Regions from separate parts of the Bacillus sp. KH172YL63 genome, predicted to be linked through region 2. Evidence: riboswitches for the same ligand, from Rfam matches in the RefSeq annotation. Region 2 holds a riboswitch; the other holds the start of a gene.

Region 1 (10,031 bases), 200 kb from region 2:
CGAAGCAATACGTGCTTCACAGGAAGAATAAGAGAACCTTGTCATTTGCCAAATGGAGCAGGGCCATACAGGTGGATCTGGAAGAATCGAAGGTGACCTTTCGCCTGAAATATCAAAGCTCTACTGCGATTGAGTGGCGGAGCGAGGCTGGAGATACTATTCTGATTTATAAAGGGAATAAAAGGTGGATATTGAATTTTAATCAGAAAAATTATTTATCTCTTCAAAAGGGGTTTCTGCCTCAAAGTGTACAGCGCCTGTTTGATTCTCATCACAGCTATGTGACCTACTATGAGTGCTACGATGAGGGGATAGACTGGCTCTTGATTTTCCTATGGTATGTAGACAGCGATTATTTCCTGACCACATAACTCATCTTTTTGCCTCTATTGGGCAAGATAAGGAAGGAAGTTCATGGAGGTGAAAGGATGAACGCTGAATACAAATCATGCATCGCTGCACTGCAACGCTGCATGGAAGCGTGCAATGTCTGTTTTCATGCATGTCTCAAAGAGGAAAAACCGATGATGGCCTGTATTGAGCTTGACAGGGAATGCGGGGAAATTTGTTCAATGACGCTAAGCGCCATGCAGCGCAGCAGCAAATTTGTGAAACAGATGGTCACCCTTTGCGCTGAAATCTGCGAAGCATGCGCTGCAGAGTGCAATACCCATGATCATCAGCACTGCATGGATTGTGCCAGTGCTTGCTTTGACTGTGCAGAAGAATGCAGGCAGCTCATTGCCTCACGGGGATGATGTATTTTTATATAATCTTAATGAAAAAAAGGGTGCTTCCGTAATTAGATGCATCCTTTTTCCCTATTGGAAACCGTATATTGGTTGGTATTAGCTGAAAACTCCTCCTTTTGTAGGAAAAATCAAAAAATATCGCAAATTTTGGAGCAAAGAACATGCTATCTTTCAAAAAACTATGATAGAATAACAATAATCGAATAGGTTTCCTTCGGGGCAGGGTGAAATTCCCTACCGGCGGTGATGAGCGCATGCTCTTAGTCCGTGACCCGTCTAATATGCGTTAGACGGTGGATTTGGTGAAACTCCAAAGCCGACAGTGAAAGTCTGGATGGGAGAAGGAACGGCAGTATTCTTTTTGGCACGTTAGGAGTCCATTTTTTTCTAGTGGAAGATCCTGTATTTTTAAAACGCGCATCAAGAATACTCTATTTAGTCATGCCAACTTCCCCAAGTAGAAACGTTACTTGGGGTTTTTTCGTATATTGAACCACTCATTAAGAGGAAAGGAGTCCGAATATTGAATCATTCCCACTATATGAAGCTTGCACTCACCTTGGCCGAGTCTACCATAGGTCAAACATCACCAAACCCCGCAGTAGGAGCGGTTGTTGTGAAAAATGGGGAAATTGTCGGGATGGGCGCACATCTCAAAGCTGGTGAAGGTCACGCAGAAGTTCATGCAATCAGAGCTGCAGGGGAAAAAGCGAAGGGAAGCGACGTGTATGTCACGCTTGAACCATGCTCCCATTACGGGAAAACGCCACCATGTTCATCGCTCCTGATTTCCAGTGGAGTGAAGCGGGTCCATATAGCAAGTACCGATCCCAATCCACTGGTCAGTGGCCAGGGGATCAGGCAGCTACGTGAAGCCGGCATCGAGGTGATTGTAGGTGAAATGGAAGAAGAGGCGCTTGCCCTCAATAAACATTTTTTTCATTTTATCCAATCAGGAACACCTTATGTCACGCTGAAGACAGCAGTCACTTTAGACGGTAAAACAGCTTCCTCTTCTGGAGACAGTAAATGGATCACTTCAGAAACGTCACGAACAGATGTCCACTATGATCGTCACCGGCATGACGCGATATTAGTAGGAGTCAATACGGTCATTCAAGATAACCCACACCTTACCACCCGTTTGCCCCAAGGTGGAAAAAACCCCATTCGAATCATTTTAGACACATTTTTACGCACACCTCTCCACTCTCATGTCGTGGAGGATTTAGAAAGCACCACCCTTATCATTACCGGCAATTCTGTGAAGGAAGAAGAGAAACGGCCATATGCAGAACGGGGCTGTGAAATTCTCTCCCTTCCAACCGAAAGGATCCAAATCCCTAATTTGTTGAAAGAATTAGGTGACAGAAAGATCATGTCTCTCTATGTAGAGGGAGGAGCGACCGTTCATTCGAGCTTTTTGGAATCAAGGGCTTTTCAGGAATTGATTGTGTACATGTCACCAAAACTTGTTGGAGGAAGATCTGCACCTGCGAGCTTTGGAGGCAAAGGGTTTCCTACGATGGCAGAAGGACTGGAAATGGACATTAAAGCCTTTGAACGAGTAGGAGATGATATGAAAATTGTCGCAATACCAAAAAGTTAAGTGAGGATGAAAAGGATGTTTACAGGAATCATTGAAGAAATAGGTTCGATCCAACATATGAAGAAATCATCTTCCTCCATGCAGCTGACGATTGCAGCCAGTAAAATCCTCGAAGATGTCCATATTGGCGATAGTATCAGTGTGAACGGGGTTTGTTTAACCGTTACATCATTCACTAACACTCAATTCAATGTGGACGTGATGCCTGAAACGTTCGAGGGGACAACACTCCGGAACCTGGCGAGGGGTTCAAAAGTGAATCTTGAACGGGCGATGGCTGCAGACGGACGTTTTGGTGGGCATTTTGTCAATGGCCATGTTGATGGAATCGGTACGATTCTGGGTATACAGGAAGTTGAAAATGCATGGTATATGGATATTTCAATACCTGAAAATCAAAGTCATCTGTTTATCATGAAAGGATCTGTCGCCATTGATGGAACGTCATTGACCGTATTTGGGGTCAAACCTGACCGGATCACGATTTCACTGATCCCCCAAACGAGGGGGGACACTGTGCTCGGCCGGAAGAAAATAGGTGATGCCGTCAATATAGAATGTGACGTCATGGCTAAATATTTTCATCGTTTCTACGAGGCGAAAGAGGAATCTAAACGTGCGTCAAACAGCATCAGCTATGATTTTTTATCTCAAAACGGTTTCGCTGACTAAGAGGAGGGGTTTCCCTATGTTCAATAAAATCGAAGAAGCACTGGAAGATTTACAGGCCGGGAAAGTTGTTATCGTCGTGGATGATGAAAATCGTGAAAACGAGGGAGATTTTATCGCCCTTGCAGACAGAGCGACTCCGGAGGTCATCAATTTCATGGCGAAAGAGGGAAGGGGATTGATTTGCGCGCCTATTACAGAGGATCTCGCCCAAAGGTTAAAACTTTCCCCGATGACCATGTCAAATACCGATCCACACGGGACGGCCTTCACCATTTCTGTCGACCACAAATCGGCAACGACCGGGATCAGTGCATTTGAGCGTGCTGCCACGATCACGGAATTGTTGAATCCCGCATCTATACCAGAGGATTTCAAACGGCCAGGGCATGTATTTCCCCTTGTGGCCAAAAAAGGCGGGGTATTAAAAAGGGCAGGACATACAGAAGCTGCCATCGATTTGGCGGTTCTCTCAGGTGCAGAGCCTGCAGGTGTGATTTGTGAAATCATGAACGAGGACGGCACGATGGCAAGGGTTCCTGAGCTGATGAAACTTGCTGAAAAGTGGGATTTGAAACTCATTTCTATTGAAGACCTTATCAGGTACAGAAGGAAGAAAGAGAAACTCGTCACAAGGGAAGTGGAGATTGAGCTTCCGACTGAATTCGGTCACTTTAAAGCGGTCGCATATACAGAGGATTTAACCGGCAAAGAGCATATCGCCCTTGTGAAGGGTGACTTGTCTGAGGGAGAAGAAGTGCTTGTCCGGGTCCATTCCGAATGTCTGACTGGGGATGTGTTCGGCTCAAATCGCTGTGACTGTGGACCGCAGCTCGCCACTGCTCTTGCCCAGATTGAAGAGGAAGGGAAAGGAATCCTGCTATATATGAGGCAGGAAGGCCGCGGGATCGGTCTCATCAACAAACTGAAGGCCTACAAGCTCCAGGAGCAGGGGTATGACACAGTGGAGGCGAATGAAAAGCTCGGCTTCGGTGATGATTTAAGGGAGTACGGAATAGGGGCCCAGATACTGAGCGATCTGGGTGTCAGTAAGATGCGTCTACTTACGAACAATCCAAGGAAGATCGCGGGCATCAGCGGATACGGTTTAGAAATTGTAGACCGGGTACCGATCCAGCTTCCGTCGAAATTTGAAAATGAAAAATACTTAAGAACAAAACACACGAAATTGGGTCACATACTTAAATTTTAGGAGGAGAAGAAAATGAAAACAATTTATGAAGGCAATTTAGTAGGTTCAGGATTACGGGTAGCAATCGTCGTATCACGCTTCAATGAATTCATCACATCAAAGCTGCTCGGCGGTGCGGAAGATGCTTTGAAGCGACACGGCGTGGATGAAGGAGACGTGTCGGTCACATGGGTGCCTGGTGCATTTGAAATTCCGATGATCGCCAAGAAGCTTGCCCGCTCCGGGAAATATGATGCAGTGATCACACTGGGGACGGTCATCCGTGGTGCGACAGCTCACTTTGAATATGTCAGCGGTGAGGTTGCCAAGGGCGTAGCCAACCTCGGGATGCAGGAAGACATCCCTGTCATCTTCGGAGTCTTGACAACGGATACCATCGAACAGGCGATTGAAAGGGCAGGCACTAAAGCGGGGAATAAAGGCTGGGAAGCGGCTGTGTCTGCAATAGAAATGGCCAACCTCATCCGCGAAATCGAAAAATGATCAAAATAGCAGGATGAACGATCCGGGCGGTTCGGGTGAACCCGCCCGGATTTTTATGTACTGAGATAAAACGTTTTGGTAATACACCTTTGCAAATTTAAGTGTTTGATTGCCTGAACGTTTACCGGGATTACATATGAATGAAAGAAAAATACTTATTGTTAAACGTCTGACCTTTTGCTAAAATAATATCTTGTGGCTCCCCTTCATTGGAGGAGCGGGTAGGGAGAGGGCAGTTTTATAGGAAGATTATAGATGAAATCACGTGGAAGTATTTTTCAATTAAAAGACCACGGTACCACGATGAAACAGGAGCTAATGGCGGGGACAGTCGGTTACTTTACGATTGTATACATCATTGCGGTGAATGCATTAATTCTTTCTGAAGCTGGTATCCCATTTGAAGGAGCGGTCCTTGCGACCATTCTTGCTTCTTTCGTTGGGTGTTTGGTGATGGCCCTTTGGGCGAATGCACCAATTCTGCTGGTTCCGGGAATGGGTATTAATGCCATGTTCACCTTTACCCTGGTAAAGTCTTCAGGTTTATCATGGCAGGAAGCTTTAGCCGTTATCGTGATATCCGGGATACTCTTTATGATCATTGCATTTACAAAGCTTTCAAAAGTATTATCGGAAGCCATTCCTAAAACATTGAAAGAAGCAATCACTGTTGGTTTAGGGATGTTCTTGATGTTCATCGGTCTTGAAAAAGGCGGTCTCATCCAAAGAGGGGACAGTGCCATCATCATGATTGGTGACTTCGGGGAATTAAAGGTGTTAGCCACAGTGCTGACGTTCCTTGTGACGATTTTCCTTTTTATCCGCAATGTAAAAGGGCAATTTTTATGGAGTATCGCCATCGGTACAGCGCTTGGATTCATCTTCGGGATCGAGCCGTCCATTCAGTCGGGCTCATTCCATTGGAGTGAATACAGTCAGGTTTTCGGTCAAATATCCTTTAATGGCATTTTGGAAATCCCGTTCTGGATTGCGGTATTTTCAGTCACGATGGTATTGGTATTCGAAAACATCGGTCTCATTCACGGTCATACGGACATGGTGGACCAGCCTCATAAATATCCCAGAGCGTTTCAAGCAAATGCGTTTTCTGCTTTCACTTCAGGGTTCTTCGGAACGAGTCCTACCGTTTCAACGGTTGAAAGTGCGGCAGCGATGACAGCAGGGGGCCGTACCGGCTTGACCAGCTTGACTACCGGCGTGTTATTTTTAGGTTCTGTGTTGTTCATCCCGTATTTAAAGTGGATTCCGGACCATGCAATCGCACCGATTCTTATCATCATCGGCGGTTTGATGATCCAAAACATCCGGCATATGGATCTTCGTGATATGACAGAGGCGTTTCCGGCCATTTTCATCATCGCGATGATTCCGTTCACGTACAGCATTGCTGACGGAATCGCCATCGGCTTTATTTTGTACCCGGTTTTGAAACTGGCTACCGGTAAGGCAAGGGAAGTATCCATTCCTCTATATATCATTGCAGCTCTGTTCCTAATGAACTTTGTCGTTCATTCGATTCATTGATGTCGTGAAAATAGACCCAGATGCAGTTTTCGCCCATCTTTCGTTGATGGTCATACGCGCCTGGGTCTTTTTGTCGTTGATTGATCATCACGGAAATCAGCATAATCGATAAAGATGAGTCTTTGGCAAAGTCTTAGGAAAGCGAGAGCATCCCACACTCTTTAAAGAGGCAACATCCGTCCAAACGCTTCCGGCAAAGAAGCAGGCGTACGATTAACTGATTGTTATGGGAGTTAATACCTGTTGTTGAACGGAGGGAGGAGCCGTCAAATTCCGTGGACTTTCCACATATTTCTTGTTACTATAAGGGTAAATCTGATTCTATTATACTAGTAAACAATGAATAGATATGTGAATTAGCAGGGGTGGGGTAAATGGAAGTATTTGTAGCCAGGCAGCCGATATTTGATCGTAATGGAGACACGATAGCGTATGAACTGCTTTATCGGAACAATGATATGAATATGTTTCCGAATATTGACGGTGATCAGGCAACCGCGGATGTGATTATTAATAGTTATTTGAACATCGGTCTTGATAGCTTATCATCAGGAAGACCATGCTTTATTAATTTCACCGAAAATCTTTTGAAACTCAGGGTTCCCACCTATTTCAACCCCCGGGAGATTGTTGTCGAGATACTTGAAAGTGTGATTCCCGATCCTGAAGTGGTGAAGGTGTGCCAGGAATTGAAAGAGCTTGGATATAAAATCGCGCTGGACGATTTCGTTTTCAATGACAGCAATCCTCATTGCCGGGAATTAATGAAAGTGGCAGACTATGTGAAAGTGGATTTCATGAATACATGTGAGGACGATCGGGGAGGGATAGAAGTACTATCCCATGTACTTGGATATAAACTATTGGCAGAAAAGGTGGAAACCGTTGCTCAATATGAAGAAGCTAAGGCCAAGGGATATCATTTCTTTCAAGGCTACTTCTTCAGTAAACCTAAAATCATCGCCACTCATGATGTGCCAACCTATTTTCACTCCTACTACTCGATCATTCAGGGTCTTGAAATGACCGAACCGAATATCGAGATGATCAGTCAAATGATCGAACAGGATCTTTCACTATCATATAAACTTCTGAAACTGATCAACTCACCTGCCTATCGTCCTAAACATAAGATTCATTCGATCCGTCAGGCGATTGTCCTGCTTGGCCTGGTGGAAATCAAGCGATGGATTTACATTCTGGCGGTCAGGGAACAGGTTGGAAAAAGAAAACAGCTTGAAAATGAAGTGATTACGTTATGTTTGATGCGTGCGAAAATGTGTGAGTTACTGGCGGAGAAACGAAATCTTTCATCCATGAAGTCAAGTTATTTCCTGACAGGCATGTTCTCACTGATGGACACCATACTGTCGATGCCGATAGAAAAAATTCTAAATGAATTGCCTTTGTATGATGACATCTGTGCTGCATTGACTGGTGCGCCCGGTGAGCTGAAAGAAATCCTTGATCTTGTGAAGGCCATTGAGAAAGCGGATTGGACGGCCATGGATACGAAGATGTCTCGATTGAAGCTGCGGAAATGGGACGTCATGGAAAGTTATCAAATTGCCTGCAAATGGACAGAAGAGCTTCTGACCCAGGAAATATCCGAAAAGAGATAGCGTCATTCACCACACAGATCTATATTCACCCGGATCCAGAAACTTCCTTTGTGGTTTGATGTACCTTTTTAATTCAACGAGCAAAAGACGCTGTAATGATTTTACAGAAATTTGCCGCGCGACATCTGCAGGGAAAGGATATATGCCGATTGAATTAAATCTAACCCGAAAAAGACCTTCGTGGATGAGGTCTTTTTTTTCGTTGCGGATTTGTGCCAGTACTGTGACTACCCTTGATTGGTGTTCATCATTCGTTACTTCCACCTTTTTCACTTGAAAGCGGAAATGGTATTGATCATTCATATTCATCACCACCATCATTGTGGCGCAACGCAGAGGGAAATTCAAATGATTTGGACTCACAATGTAATTGTCCGGTATTCTTCACAAAATGGGGGGGCGCGGGATTGCGAAAAGAGCTTGTTTGTGGCAAGCTTAGACTATTACGAATAGCTTACTAGTAAATTAGCGTGGAGGGATTCACGATGAACTTGAATCTGATTAAATGTCATGGCTCTGGTAATGACTTTTTATTGATTGATGAAATGAGCCATGGATACGACTTTACAGAAGAAGCAAGACAAAACCTTGCTCTTGCGCTTTGTGACCGGAAAACAGGACTTGGTGCCGACGGAATTTTGTTTGTGTTGAATAGTGAGCGCTGCGACGCGCAAATGAGGGTTTTCAATGCAGACGGATCAGAAGCATCCATGTGCGGAAATGGCCTCCGCTGTGTCGGACGTTATGTATGTGAACTCCTGGAAAAGGAGTCGATTGTTATCCAGACGATGAAAGCTGATCTAAAGGTTTCACAACAGGAAGCAATCTTTGAAAACATCCCGACTTATAATGTGGAAATTTCTCCGGTTTTATTTAATCTGAATGCTTTGCCAATGAACATGGACAAAGAGAAGCTGATCGATGAAAGCATCCCGGAAATTTCAGATGCTTTGACATTTTCAGCACTTGCCGTACCGAATCCACACCTGATCAGCATCGTCAATACAGAGCATATTCTGTCTAATGAGCAAAAGACAATCTCAGAGACCGTGAACGGACCGAATAATCTGTTTCCGGACGGAGTGAATGTAAGCTTTGTTCATCCTTTGGAAAAGGGGTCCATCTATGTACGTACGTTCGAACGGGGAGTCGGTTTCACCAACGCATGCGGAACAGCGATGTCAGCTTCAAGTCTGGTTACCTGCCTCCTTGGGCACAATGATTTCGGTGAAGGAATCGAAGTGTATAATAACGGAGGAAAGGTCCGGGTGGTCGTGAACCGGTCAAACGAAGAGACATACAGTATGGAATTGATCGGAAATGCGACGTACCTGTATCAAGCTGAAATCGAACTGTCCATCACCCATCCTGAAAGCTACCTGGAAGTTTCGAGACAGGAATTCAGCGAAGAAGCAGCATATGAACTTCTGCAGAACCATGCAAAATCAATCGTGGATCAAAAAGTGTTCATGACAGCTTAATAAGTGAAAGTGGAGGGCACATCACTTTGTCCCGTTCCTTTCATTGGCGAAAAAGCGGGCAGTTTCTGATTTTCTGATGAATGAAACGGCAATGCTAGAAATCCGAACGAGTTTATTCCAATACTCGTTCGGATTTTTTATTTGCGATCCCCGTTTGTTTAACCTTCCTCTTTCAAAAACTTCATCACTTTATCAAATGGCTGCCGGCCTTTCACCGATTCGAAATGCCGGAATGGACAGCCCCACTGTTGGAAGCGGCGCAGTACAACCTCTGGTGTGAAACGCTCCGGGTGAAGTGTATCGTTCACTTCATGCCAGAAAAGGGGAGTGGCGACCAGTCCATCATCATTGCCCCTTAAGGAATAAGGGGCAATGATGGTCTTTCCTTCTCCGTGTTGAATATAATCAACATATAATCTTCCTTTTCTGTTTTTCTTTAACCGCTCAATCGTGAAATCATCGGGGAAATTGGATACAAGATAGCGGGCAATGAATTCAGTGAAACGTGACGTATCGTCCCAGCTGTAACCGGCAGGGATCGGAATATATACTTGAAGCCCTTTGTTACCTGACGTTTTGACAAAGCTGTGCAGGTTCAACTGATCAAATAAACCTTTCAGGACCTTTGCTGCCTTTACTGCGAGGGAAAACTGCTTC
Region 2 (10,031 bases):
GTCATCTGTAGCCGGCCATATCAGAAGAATATCAAAAACGGCGTTTGTAGTTAAAAGAGAAATAAACATGATCCTGGAAGGTACAGGAATAAACGAGCCAGAAGATCAACAACAAAAGGACGAAGTGAGGAGGAATGAAGATGTCGACAACAATGGCAGAGTGGAGCAGTAACTTACTATATGTTTCCTTTATCATGTATCTGATTGCAACGCTATTCTTTGGGGGGAGCATCCGCCAGAAGAATACAACGGAAACAAATCAGCGAAAATGGGGATTAATCGGAATTTGTCTAACACTAATCGGTTTTGCCTCTCAACTGGGGTATTTCTTTCTCAGATGGGGAGCTTCGGGGCACGCTCCGGTAAGTAATTTATTTGAATTTACAACGTTTTTTGGAATGATGCTTGTAGGTGCATTCATTATTCTTTATTTTATGTACAAAACCACCATCCTTGGGGTCATTGCACTCCCATTTGCCCTGCTGGTGATTGCCTATGCGAGCATGTTTCCTAAAGATATCAGCCCGCTGATCCCGGCGCTGCAAAGTGACTGGCTGAAAATCCATGTCACGACTGTATCTGCCGGGGAAGCGATTCTTTCCATCAGCTTTGTTGCAGGATTGATTTACTTACTGAAATCCGTTCAGCATACAAAAGGAAGCAAACAATCCTTCTGGCTTGAGACAGTTATGTATTCGATGATTGTTGTATTGGGGTTCGTCGTTGCTTCAACTGCTTATACACTTTCGGGTTACGAAGCAAACTTTCAATATGTGAATCAGCAAGGGGAAGAGGCTGTCTCTGAGTATACGCTTCCGGCGATCGTCGGTCCGAATGAAGGGCAGTTATTGACAGAAGGTGTAATGGAGCCTCTTGTTGAAATGCCTGCTCTGATCAATGCGAAGAAGTTGAATACCGTGCTGTGGTCGCTCATGGTAGGTACCGGCATTTACCTCATTCTTCGCTTGCTTTTCAGAAAGCGCATCGCTGCGAAAATCCAGCCGCTGGTGAAAAATGTGAATCTGGATCTGATGGACGAGATCGGCTACCGCTCTGTGTTGATCGGCTTTCCGGTGTTCACCCTTGGCGGACTGATCTTTGCCATGATTTGGGCACAGATTGCCTGGACCCGCTTCTGGGGCTGGGATCCAAAAGAGGTTTGGGCATTGATCACGTTCTTGTTTTATGCGGCGTTCTTGCACCTTCGCCTTTCAAAAGGTTGGCACGGTGAGAAATCCGCATGGTTGGCTGTCATTGGTGTAGCCATCATATTATTCAATCTGGTGGCAGTCAATCTCATCATTGCAGGATTGCATTCATACGCTTAAACATTCTTAAAAGAATGGGGGAGCTGGCACTTGGAGAATGATATTCTCTTTGAGTCAGCTTCTTTTTTCATATAATATATAGGATAGAATGGATTAATTAGACAAAAGGGGGACCTTCCCATGGAGGAAAACATTCGTATTTTAGTAGTAGATGATGAAGATCGCATCCGCAGATTGCTGAAGATGTATCTTGAAAGAGAAAATTATGAAATTGATGAAGCCGAAAATGGAGAGCAAGCGTTGGAAATGGCACTTGAACATGATTACGATTGCATCCTGCTTGATATCATGATGCCTGGAATGGACGGTATCGAAGTGTGTAAATATCTTCGTGAAAGCAAGGCGACACCTGTCATCATGCTTACTGCAAAAGGTGAAGAAGTGAACAGGGTACAGGGATTCGAAGTAGGGACAGATGACTACATCGTGAAGCCTTTCTCTCCACGGGAGGTCGTGCTGAGAGTGAAAGCCTTATTAAGGCGCTCGGCGAAATCCAATTTCATTCAGGCCGATACAAAAGCGAAGGACTTGATTGTCTATCCGCATCTAACGATTGATAATGATGCCCATCGTGTTTCTGCAGATGGAATCGACGTCAACTTGACACCGAAAGAATACGAGCTCCTTTACTTCCTTGCAAAGGCCCCTGATAAAGTATTCGACCGGGAGCATCTGCTCAAGGAAGTGTGGCATTACGAATTTTTTGGTGATCTCCGAACAGTGGATACCCATGTGAAAAGGCTGAGAGAAAAGTTGAATAAAGTATCTGAAATGGCTGCGAAAATGATCGTCACGGTCTGGGGAGTCGGGTATAAATTCGAGGTAACGAATGAATGAGGCTTTGGAGAAGCGTAGTCGGAAAGCTATGGGTGACCATCCTTCTGTTGGTTTCCTTCGTTCTATTCATCCTCACGATTCTTCTCCTGGAGTTCTTTCAGAATTACCATGTCGACGTCGTTGAAAAGGAATTGACCAATACGGCAGAGAAGGTGGCGAGGGTCATTGAGAACCATAATGACCTGGATCTTGGCTTGGAGCTTGGGAAAGAAATCATTGATGAACCTGTCAATATCATCATTACACTGAATCAAAATGAATCATTATATTCCCATGATTCTTCCGAGTTTCAGCAGAAAATCCATCAGTATATTTCAGAAGACAACAGTCTGCAGGCGGTCAAAAAGAAAAAAAACACTGTGAAGAAAGAAATTGAATTATCATCTGATATGACTGCGAATCGTTATGAAAATGTGATGATTGTCGGGACGCCCCTCCGCATCAACAATGAAGACGGTGCGGTGTATTTGTATCAATCACTGGGCGTCATTAAAGATACGACCCGGCAGACGACAAAGTTAATTTTGCTCGCAGCAGGGATAGCTATCATTTTGACGACTATTTTTGCCTTCTTCCTTTCAACAAGGATCACGGCCCCTCTCCGTAAAATGAGAGAGGCAGCCTTTGAAGTCGCAAAAGGAAAGTTTGATACAAAAGTACCGATTTTAACGAAGGATGAAATCGGTGAACTGGCAACCGGTTTCAATCAGATGGGCAGACAGTTGAAATTTCATATCAACGCATTAAGTCAGGAAAAAGAGCAGCTTTCCTCCATCCTGAGCAGTATGGCTGATGGCGTCATTACCTTTAATCGGGACGGCACCATCCTGATCACGAATCCACCGGCAGACCGGTTCCTGCAACAGTGGTATTATGAGCAGAGCGAAGACAGCGAAGGAGCGATTCCGACGACGGTGAAAGAATTATTGCAAAGCGTCGTCGTCACCGAAATGGAACAAACCGATGAATTAAGTCTCCAAGGTCGATCCTACGTCGTCATCGTCAGTCCGCTCTACAACAACAACACGATAAGGGGTGCAGTTGCCGTCGTCCGCGATATGACGGAGGAGAGAAGGTTGGACAAGCTCCGGAAGGACTTTATTGCCAATGTTTCCCATGAATTACGGACCCCGATTTCGATGTTGCAGGGATACAGTGAAGCGATTGTGGATGACATCGCCGGTTCCGAAGAGGAAAAGAAGGAAATCGCCCGCATCATATATGATGAATCGTTACGGATGGGCAGATTGGTGAATGACCTGCTTGATCTTGCCCGAATGGAAGCGGGTCATATCACATTGAATAAAGATGTGATCAGAGTCATGCCTTTCACCGAAAGGGTAACGACTAAGTTCATTGGCCTTGCAAAGGAGAAGAAGGTATCAATTTCCTTTGAGAGTGATGTGAACATCAAGCAGGAAAGTGTAATGGATCCCGACCGGATTGAACAAGTATTGACCAATCTGATAGATAACGCACTCCGGCATACGCCTGAAGGCGGCGAAGTGACCGTGGTGTTGACCGAAAGTAAGGGCGGCTATCTCTTCCATGTAAAAGATACCGGATCAGGAATACCTGAAGACGACTTACCGTTTGTCTTCGAGAGGTTTTATAAAGCGGATAAAGCGAGAACGAGAGGGAAATCCGGTACGGGCCTCGGCCTGGCAATTGCGAAGAATATTATAGAATCCCATAAAGGTCATCTTCACGTCCAAAGTAAGGTGAACCAAGGGACAACCTTCACTTTCTTTCTTCCTAATTAGCTAAGAATCGAGGATCTACACAGAAACTTGACGATTTTTCTTGTTACATGGGAAACATTCTTTAAACGGTGCAAACGCTGTTGAAAAAACCAACAAGGGGGTCCTCTTGTTGGTTTTTCTACATGTCCTTCCCTATGCTTGACAGGGGATACCCAATCTCGCTCTTTCTTTTTCTTCCTGAAAATACTATATTGATAGTGTGTAACATTTTTACATAAACTTACGACTAATCATTTGACGGGGAGGGAATCAGATGGACTCCGTTTTTGAAAAATTATATGCCGACTATCACCAGGATGTTTATCAATTTTTGGTCTATATGGTGCAGAATAAGCAGTTGGCGGAGGATCTTGTCCAGGAAGTGTATATCAGGGTGCTGAAGTCCCATGCGAACTTTCAAGGGAAAAGCACCGAAAAGACTTGGCTTTTTTCCATTGCGAAAAATGTAGCCATTGATCATTTCAGAAAGCAGAAAAAATGGAAAAATCGCGTGTTGGATAAATTCGATTGGAGCCGTCATGCTGTAAGGGATGATGAAGCGCTTCCGGAAGAAATCGCCATGGCGAATGAAGAAATAAGAGTGCTATACGACTGTCTGAAGCGCTGTTCGACAGACTATAGAATGGTGATCATCATGAGATACTTGCAAGAACTCTCAATCATTGAAACAAGCGAGGTCCTCGGCTGGTCTGAAAGTAAAGTGAAAACGACCCAGCACAGAGCCATCAAATGGTTAAGGCTTGAAATGAATGAGCGGCTCCCAAAGGAGGGAAGAGACATTGAAAAAGTCAGAATGGAAAGATCGTGATATCGAAGAACTCGTCAAAAAGCTCCCTCATATAAAGGATGAACGAGATCCACGGACGATATATGCACAATTAGAACGACAAAGTAAGAAGAGACCTGCTTTGACAAAGAGGTTCGTGCCGGCCATAGCTGCACTTGCAGCCCTTTTCATCCTCGTATTGCTGGCGCCTGCGTTGATTGGTCAAATGGATGAAAAAAGCATGGAAAATGCAGAAATGAGTACATCCGATTCGGCTGGCAGCAGTGGAGAAAATAAAAAAGTCGAAGAAGAACAGCTTTCTGAAAAGGAAGAGGCGCCAAAGCAAAACATGTCGTTAATGGAAAGCTATGATGCAGAAGAGAGCACTGAAATCTCGCCTGAAGTGTCCGGGCGGGAACGGTTGTCCCTTTATGAAGAAGATTTAAAAGGGAATCACTTTTATACATTCGGTCTCGTATCCAAGGATGCAGTTCCTGTCCCGATATCAGTCATAGATCACGAATCAGGGGGTGATTGGTTGACGAGGCATGAGCAGATCGCCGGAAAGTTGCCAGAAACCGATTGGGGGCTTGAGGATTTCCTCCCCTTGAAAGGAGAATTCAGCTTGAAAGACAAGACGGTCATGTACCGGTTGGCTGCTGACCACCCATACAGCGGCAGCAGCGCAATGGAATATGCCTTTTATTATTCCCTGTTGTATTCTTTCCAACATAAGGGGATGAATGAGATCATGCTTCAGACGGAGGATGGTTCTGTTCCCCAATTCAGTACCATGGGGGAATTGAAGGATATAGACTTGAAAGATGAAACCCACTCGGCATACTATATGTATTCTCCAAATGACAAAGACCGCTTTCTCGTGACAGATAATATTGAGCGGGAAAGTGTAAAGGATTCCATTCAAGCGATGAAGGATCCCGACTCAGACTTGTTTCAAAGCGTCATTCCCCATCATGTTGAAATCAGCGTGGAAGAGTCTGATGACGTGATCGCTATCCGCTTTCAAGATGAATTGGACCTGGATGCATTGGGTGAAACAGCCGGCCTTGAGATGATCGAAGGGATGCTACTTACATTGAGAGGTTTTGGCATCGAGAAAGTACGATTTGAAAATATCAGGCAGGAAAGCTGGAACGGATTTCTTTTCAATGAACCCGTTGAAACCCCAATCAGCCCCAATAAAAAGATGATCGTCAACTGACATACTTAAAGCCCAGAAACTGAATGAATCCGTTTCTGGGCTTTTTTGTATGGAAAGCACAGCCCCCGCGATTCCGCCCGACCTCTCCTTTTTAAATAAATAGGGAAGAACAGGTATATTTATCTTAAAATTAGCCAAACTACTGAAAGGAAAATTATCTCATTGTGATAATCACCCTTCTGAATGTAGGGAGGAGCATGTGATGGGGTGCGGTGCACATCATAAGCCCATTGATAGTAAGGAGGAAAGAGATGATGATGGATGAGATGAAGAGACCTTTTTGTATCGTCCTCCTGGTAATGGTTTTGGGAGGGTTGTTTCTGCCCCGGGGAACTGCAACCGCAAAGGTGGATTTGGTCAAGAAGGAGACAGTCTCATGGACGTTCCCGGTGGATGGCTATATTACTGATTATTTTGGAAGCAGATCTGGCACACATAAAGGAATCGATATCGGGGGGGAGGTAGGTTCCCCGGTATTTGCGGTAGATAAAGGAATTGTCATGAAGTCGTATCTTTCAGAAACTTATGGTCATGTTGTATTTGTGCGGCACAACAATGGTTATGAAACTGTTTATGCCCACCTGGAAAGTAGGATGGCAGATGAAGGTCAAGAAGTGTTGCAAGGCCAGCAGCTTGGCACGCTTGGAAATACAGGCAGGTCAACGGGTGCCCATCTTCACTTTGAAGTTCACAGGGGTGAATGGACCATTGATAAAGATTATGCGGTAGATCCGTTTCGGGTTTTCGGCCACGGGGAAGTCGGGGAACTGGTATTTGCGAATGAAATGGACCCTTATCAGACAGTGGATGTCACCGCCTCGGCTGCAGTCATGGAGACGGCCGGGAATCATGTGGTGAGTAAAGGCGATACGCTTTGGGCGATTTCACAAAGATACAATTGTTCGGTAGATAAGCTGAAAGCGGCAAATGGGTTGATTGATACGCAAATCAGCATCGGTCAGAAGCTCGTCATCCCGGGATCAAAAGAGAATACATATGTGGTGAAGTCCGGTGATACATTGTTTTCTATTTCTTTGTCCCTAGGGATGGAGGTAAATGAACTCGTGGCTGTAAACAACCTCGATGCACATGCAGCCATTTATCCAAAACAGGTGCTGAAGGTACGTTAGTGCTTGAAAACAAAAGTGTCACAGGGGATGTATTTTGAATTCGAGCTTTTTTTCTTCACATATTCCTTATCATTATGTATAATAGGGGTGTATAAAAAAATAAAGATTCGTCTTCGGGGCAGGGTGAAATTCCCTACCGGCGGTGATGAAACGATTTGTTTCTAAGCCCGCGAGCCTTTAGGGGCAGGATTTGGTGCGATTCCAAAGCCGACAGTATAGTCTGGATGGGAGAAGATGAAGGTCTGTGCCACAACGTTTAGAAAATGGGAAGCTAAACGTTTATTAGGGTATGCCTTTCACTCTCTTAGATGCTTTTGATCTAGGAGTTTTTTAATGCTACCTTGGTTTGACCATCTTCGATTTGAGATGAATCTCCAAAGGGAGAGAGACAGATGAAAAAAATGAATACGCGCATGTTTGTTACAATCGGTATGTTAAGTGCCATCTCGTATGTGTTAATGTTATTCAACTTCCCAATACCGCCATTTCCAAAATTCTTAATGGTAGACTTCAGTGATGTTCCTGCTTTGATTGCAACCATTACATTAGGACCCGTTGCCGGGATTTTGGTGGAATTATTTAAAAATGTAATCGATTATGTACTGACAGGAAGCGATACAGGCGTTCCGATCGGTCATGCAGCAAACTTCATGGCTGGAATCCTATTGATTCTGCCGACCTACTATGTTTACACACGTTTTCAATCAAAAAAAGGTTTGTTGATCGGACTGATTACAGGAACTGTGGTCATGAGTATAAGCATGGGAATTTTGAATTACTTCGTATTCCTTCCCGCTTATAAATATTTTATGAATTTCGAACTTCCATCAGAAATCATCATCACCGGGATCGTGCCATTTAATATCCTTAAGGGAATTCTGATCACGACCGTATTCACGCTATTATTCGTTCGCCTTCAAGGATGGTTATCTAAACAAACTGCCTTGAATAAAGCGGCATAATCAAACTATATACTGAACCCCTCAACATGTTGAGGGGTTTTTCTACTGTATTGGACCAGGAAATAAGATATATGGACAGTGGTGTAAAATAAAGCGGCTGTTGTAAATGGTGTGATAAGACTGAAACAATCATAAAAAAACTGAGGGGAATCTTTCCCCTCAGTTCTCACTCTTACTATTCAAACTTAAGTGCATCTCCGTCGAATGGTTCTTCAGATATCTTAATGGAATCCGTAGGGCAACCTTCGAATGCATCGATCATATCATCTTCTAATACGTCAGGAACTTCTACCGTTCCCTGGTTATCATCTAATGTTACAAACGCAATGCCTTCATCATCATAGTCGTAAATATCTGGAGCTGCAGCTCCGCATGCGCCACATGCAATGCATGTATCTTTGTCGACAATCGTATACTTTGGCAAAGAAAAAACCTCCCACGTAAATAATTCTATATAATTCATCATTATACACAGTGTAAGTTTGTGAAAAATCACTTAATGTTTATTTTATAGAGGATTGGGTGACATTTCAATAGTTACGTGCTCTCTTTTTATTTTTATCCTTAATAAGAAAAACAAAACATCGTCTGGGTGCGAATTCATGGTACAATATTTGACAATAACCTACAAGGACAGGAGCAGGAAATTGACCTATCTTAATTATGTGATTCTGTATTGTTTGAAACAAATTAATGAAGAGAGATCGATTTACGCTGTTTTTCATATTTTGAAAGGAAAAAAATCCTCTCAATCGATTCAAGACGCGCACATTTTTAAACTGCAGCCATTTTTCCTTTCGCTCCCCAAATTGAAACGGTCGTATTTTAATCAGAAGATACTGGAGTTGGAAAGTGCAAGGCTGATCAAGCTTGATGAAACTGAAAAAGCGGCTGTATTGGATGCGGGGTCCTTGCTCGTAAAGGAGCATTTCTATGGTGAATCATTCCCCTCTAGGATGGATGGACTGCAATACGGCGACCTAGCACGTCTTTTCTGGCTGAGATTGAGCCTGCTGGTCCAGGTGCTTTCGAATGCGAAGAAAAAGGAAACGTTGTATTTTCCTGTACAGCGGAACAGGCAGGTCCAGGAATGGGTAAAGCATGCATTGAAGGCTAACCCTGATATCGACCGCTTTACAACAGAATTACATCATGAGTTATATAGCTCTCTTACAACACAGGCAACCGATCCCTCCATCCTTGTATTCCGGTTGACCGGATACGATGATTTCGGATGGACCGAACGGCAGGTCGCTGATATGTTAAAGATGGATAGAGAAGAATACCGGTTCCGCTTTTTGAATTTATTACATGGACTTTTATCAGAAATAGCAAGGGAATCATCGAAATTCCCTTTATTATATTCAATGGGGGTAAATCGTGAACATTCCCAAAATCTTACAATTTCTACAAGCAAGACGTACGATTTGTATAAAAGGGGCCACAGCATTGAGGAAATTGCGAGGATCAGGAACTTAAAAATCAATACGATTGAAGATCATATCATTGAGCTTGCATTAACCAAGAAAGACTTTGGCATTTCCCCGTTCATCACAGCTCAGGATTATGATGACGTCATCCATGCAATGAATGATATGCAAACGAGAAGGCTGAAACCGATCAAAGATAAGCTACCCCAATTATCTTATTTCCAGATAAGGGTCGCAATTGCAAAGGCAGGTGAGGGCAGTGGATTTACATCTGGAGCTTAAGAAACGGTTTGGTTACACGTCTTTCAGGGAAGGTCAGGAAGAAATCATACGGTCGGTCCTAAACCATCGGGACACGGTGGCCATGCTCCCTACCGGAACCGGGAAATCGCTGTGTTATCAGTTGCCGGGATATTTGATGGACGGTCATGTACTGATCGTTTCACCATTGCTATCTCTTATGCAGGATCAAGTAGAACAGATGAAAGTGATGGGAGAAAAGCGGGTGATTGCACTCAACTCTTTTTTGCCTTTTAAGGAAAAAAGGGCTGCACTCGAGCAGTTGCAGCATTATAAGTTCATTTACATATCAC

The links. A riboswitch is a leader RNA that binds a small molecule or an ion and turns the genes downstream of it on or off. The one in region 2 is predicted to bind FMN.
Region 1: it holds a riboswitch for FMN, as region 2 does, so the genes downstream of both, ribD (bifunctional diaminohydroxyphosphoribosylaminopyrimidine deaminase/5-amino-6-(5-phosphoribosylamino)uracil reductase RibD) here and KH172YL63_RS13680 (ECF transporter S component) in region 2, are expected to answer to the same signal.

Annotation. Positions count from the first base shown of each region.
Region 1 is NZ_AP022842.1:2,472,769-2,482,799, reverse strand. Features, by position in the region: gene KH172YL63_RS12625 (hypothetical protein) at 1-371, shown strand, start outside; gene KH172YL63_RS12620 (four-helix bundle copper-binding protein) at 429-758, shown strand; FMN riboswitch at 959-1,102, shown strand; gene ribD (bifunctional diaminohydroxyphosphoribosylaminopyrimidine deaminase/5-amino-6-(5-phosphoribosylamino)uracil reductase RibD) at 1,276-2,361, shown strand; gene ribE (riboflavin synthase) at 2,377-3,033, shown strand; gene KH172YL63_RS12605 (bifunctional 3,4-dihydroxy-2-butanone-4-phosphate synthase/GTP cyclohydrolase II) at 3,050-4,243, shown strand; gene ribH (6,7-dimethyl-8-ribityllumazine synthase) at 4,256-4,726, shown strand; gene KH172YL63_RS12595 (NCS2 family permease) at 4,982-6,271, shown strand; gene KH172YL63_RS12590 (EAL and HDOD domain-containing protein) at 6,646-7,893, shown strand; gene KH172YL63_RS12585 (hypothetical protein) at 7,900-8,196, opposite strand; gene dapF (diaminopimelate epimerase) at 8,379-9,374, shown strand; gene KH172YL63_RS12575 (DNA ligase D) at 9,533-10,031, opposite strand, start outside.
Region 2 is NZ_AP022842.1:2,670,760-2,680,790, reverse strand. Features, by position in the region: gene ccsB (c-type cytochrome biogenesis protein CcsB) at 153-1,328, shown strand; gene KH172YL63_RS13705 (response regulator transcription factor) at 1,449-2,165, shown strand; gene KH172YL63_RS13700 (ATP-binding protein) at 2,162-3,928, shown strand; gene sigX (RNA polymerase sigma factor SigX) at 4,182-4,736, shown strand; gene KH172YL63_RS13690 (hypothetical protein) at 4,708-5,916, shown strand; gene KH172YL63_RS13685 (LysM peptidoglycan-binding domain-containing protein) at 6,168-7,046, shown strand; FMN riboswitch at 7,152-7,286, shown strand; gene KH172YL63_RS13680 (ECF transporter S component) at 7,439-8,008, shown strand; gene KH172YL63_RS13675 (ferredoxin) at 8,184-8,432, opposite strand; gene KH172YL63_RS13670 (YpbB family protein) at 8,656-9,720, shown strand; gene KH172YL63_RS13665 (RecQ family ATP-dependent DNA helicase) at 9,698-10,031, shown strand, end outside.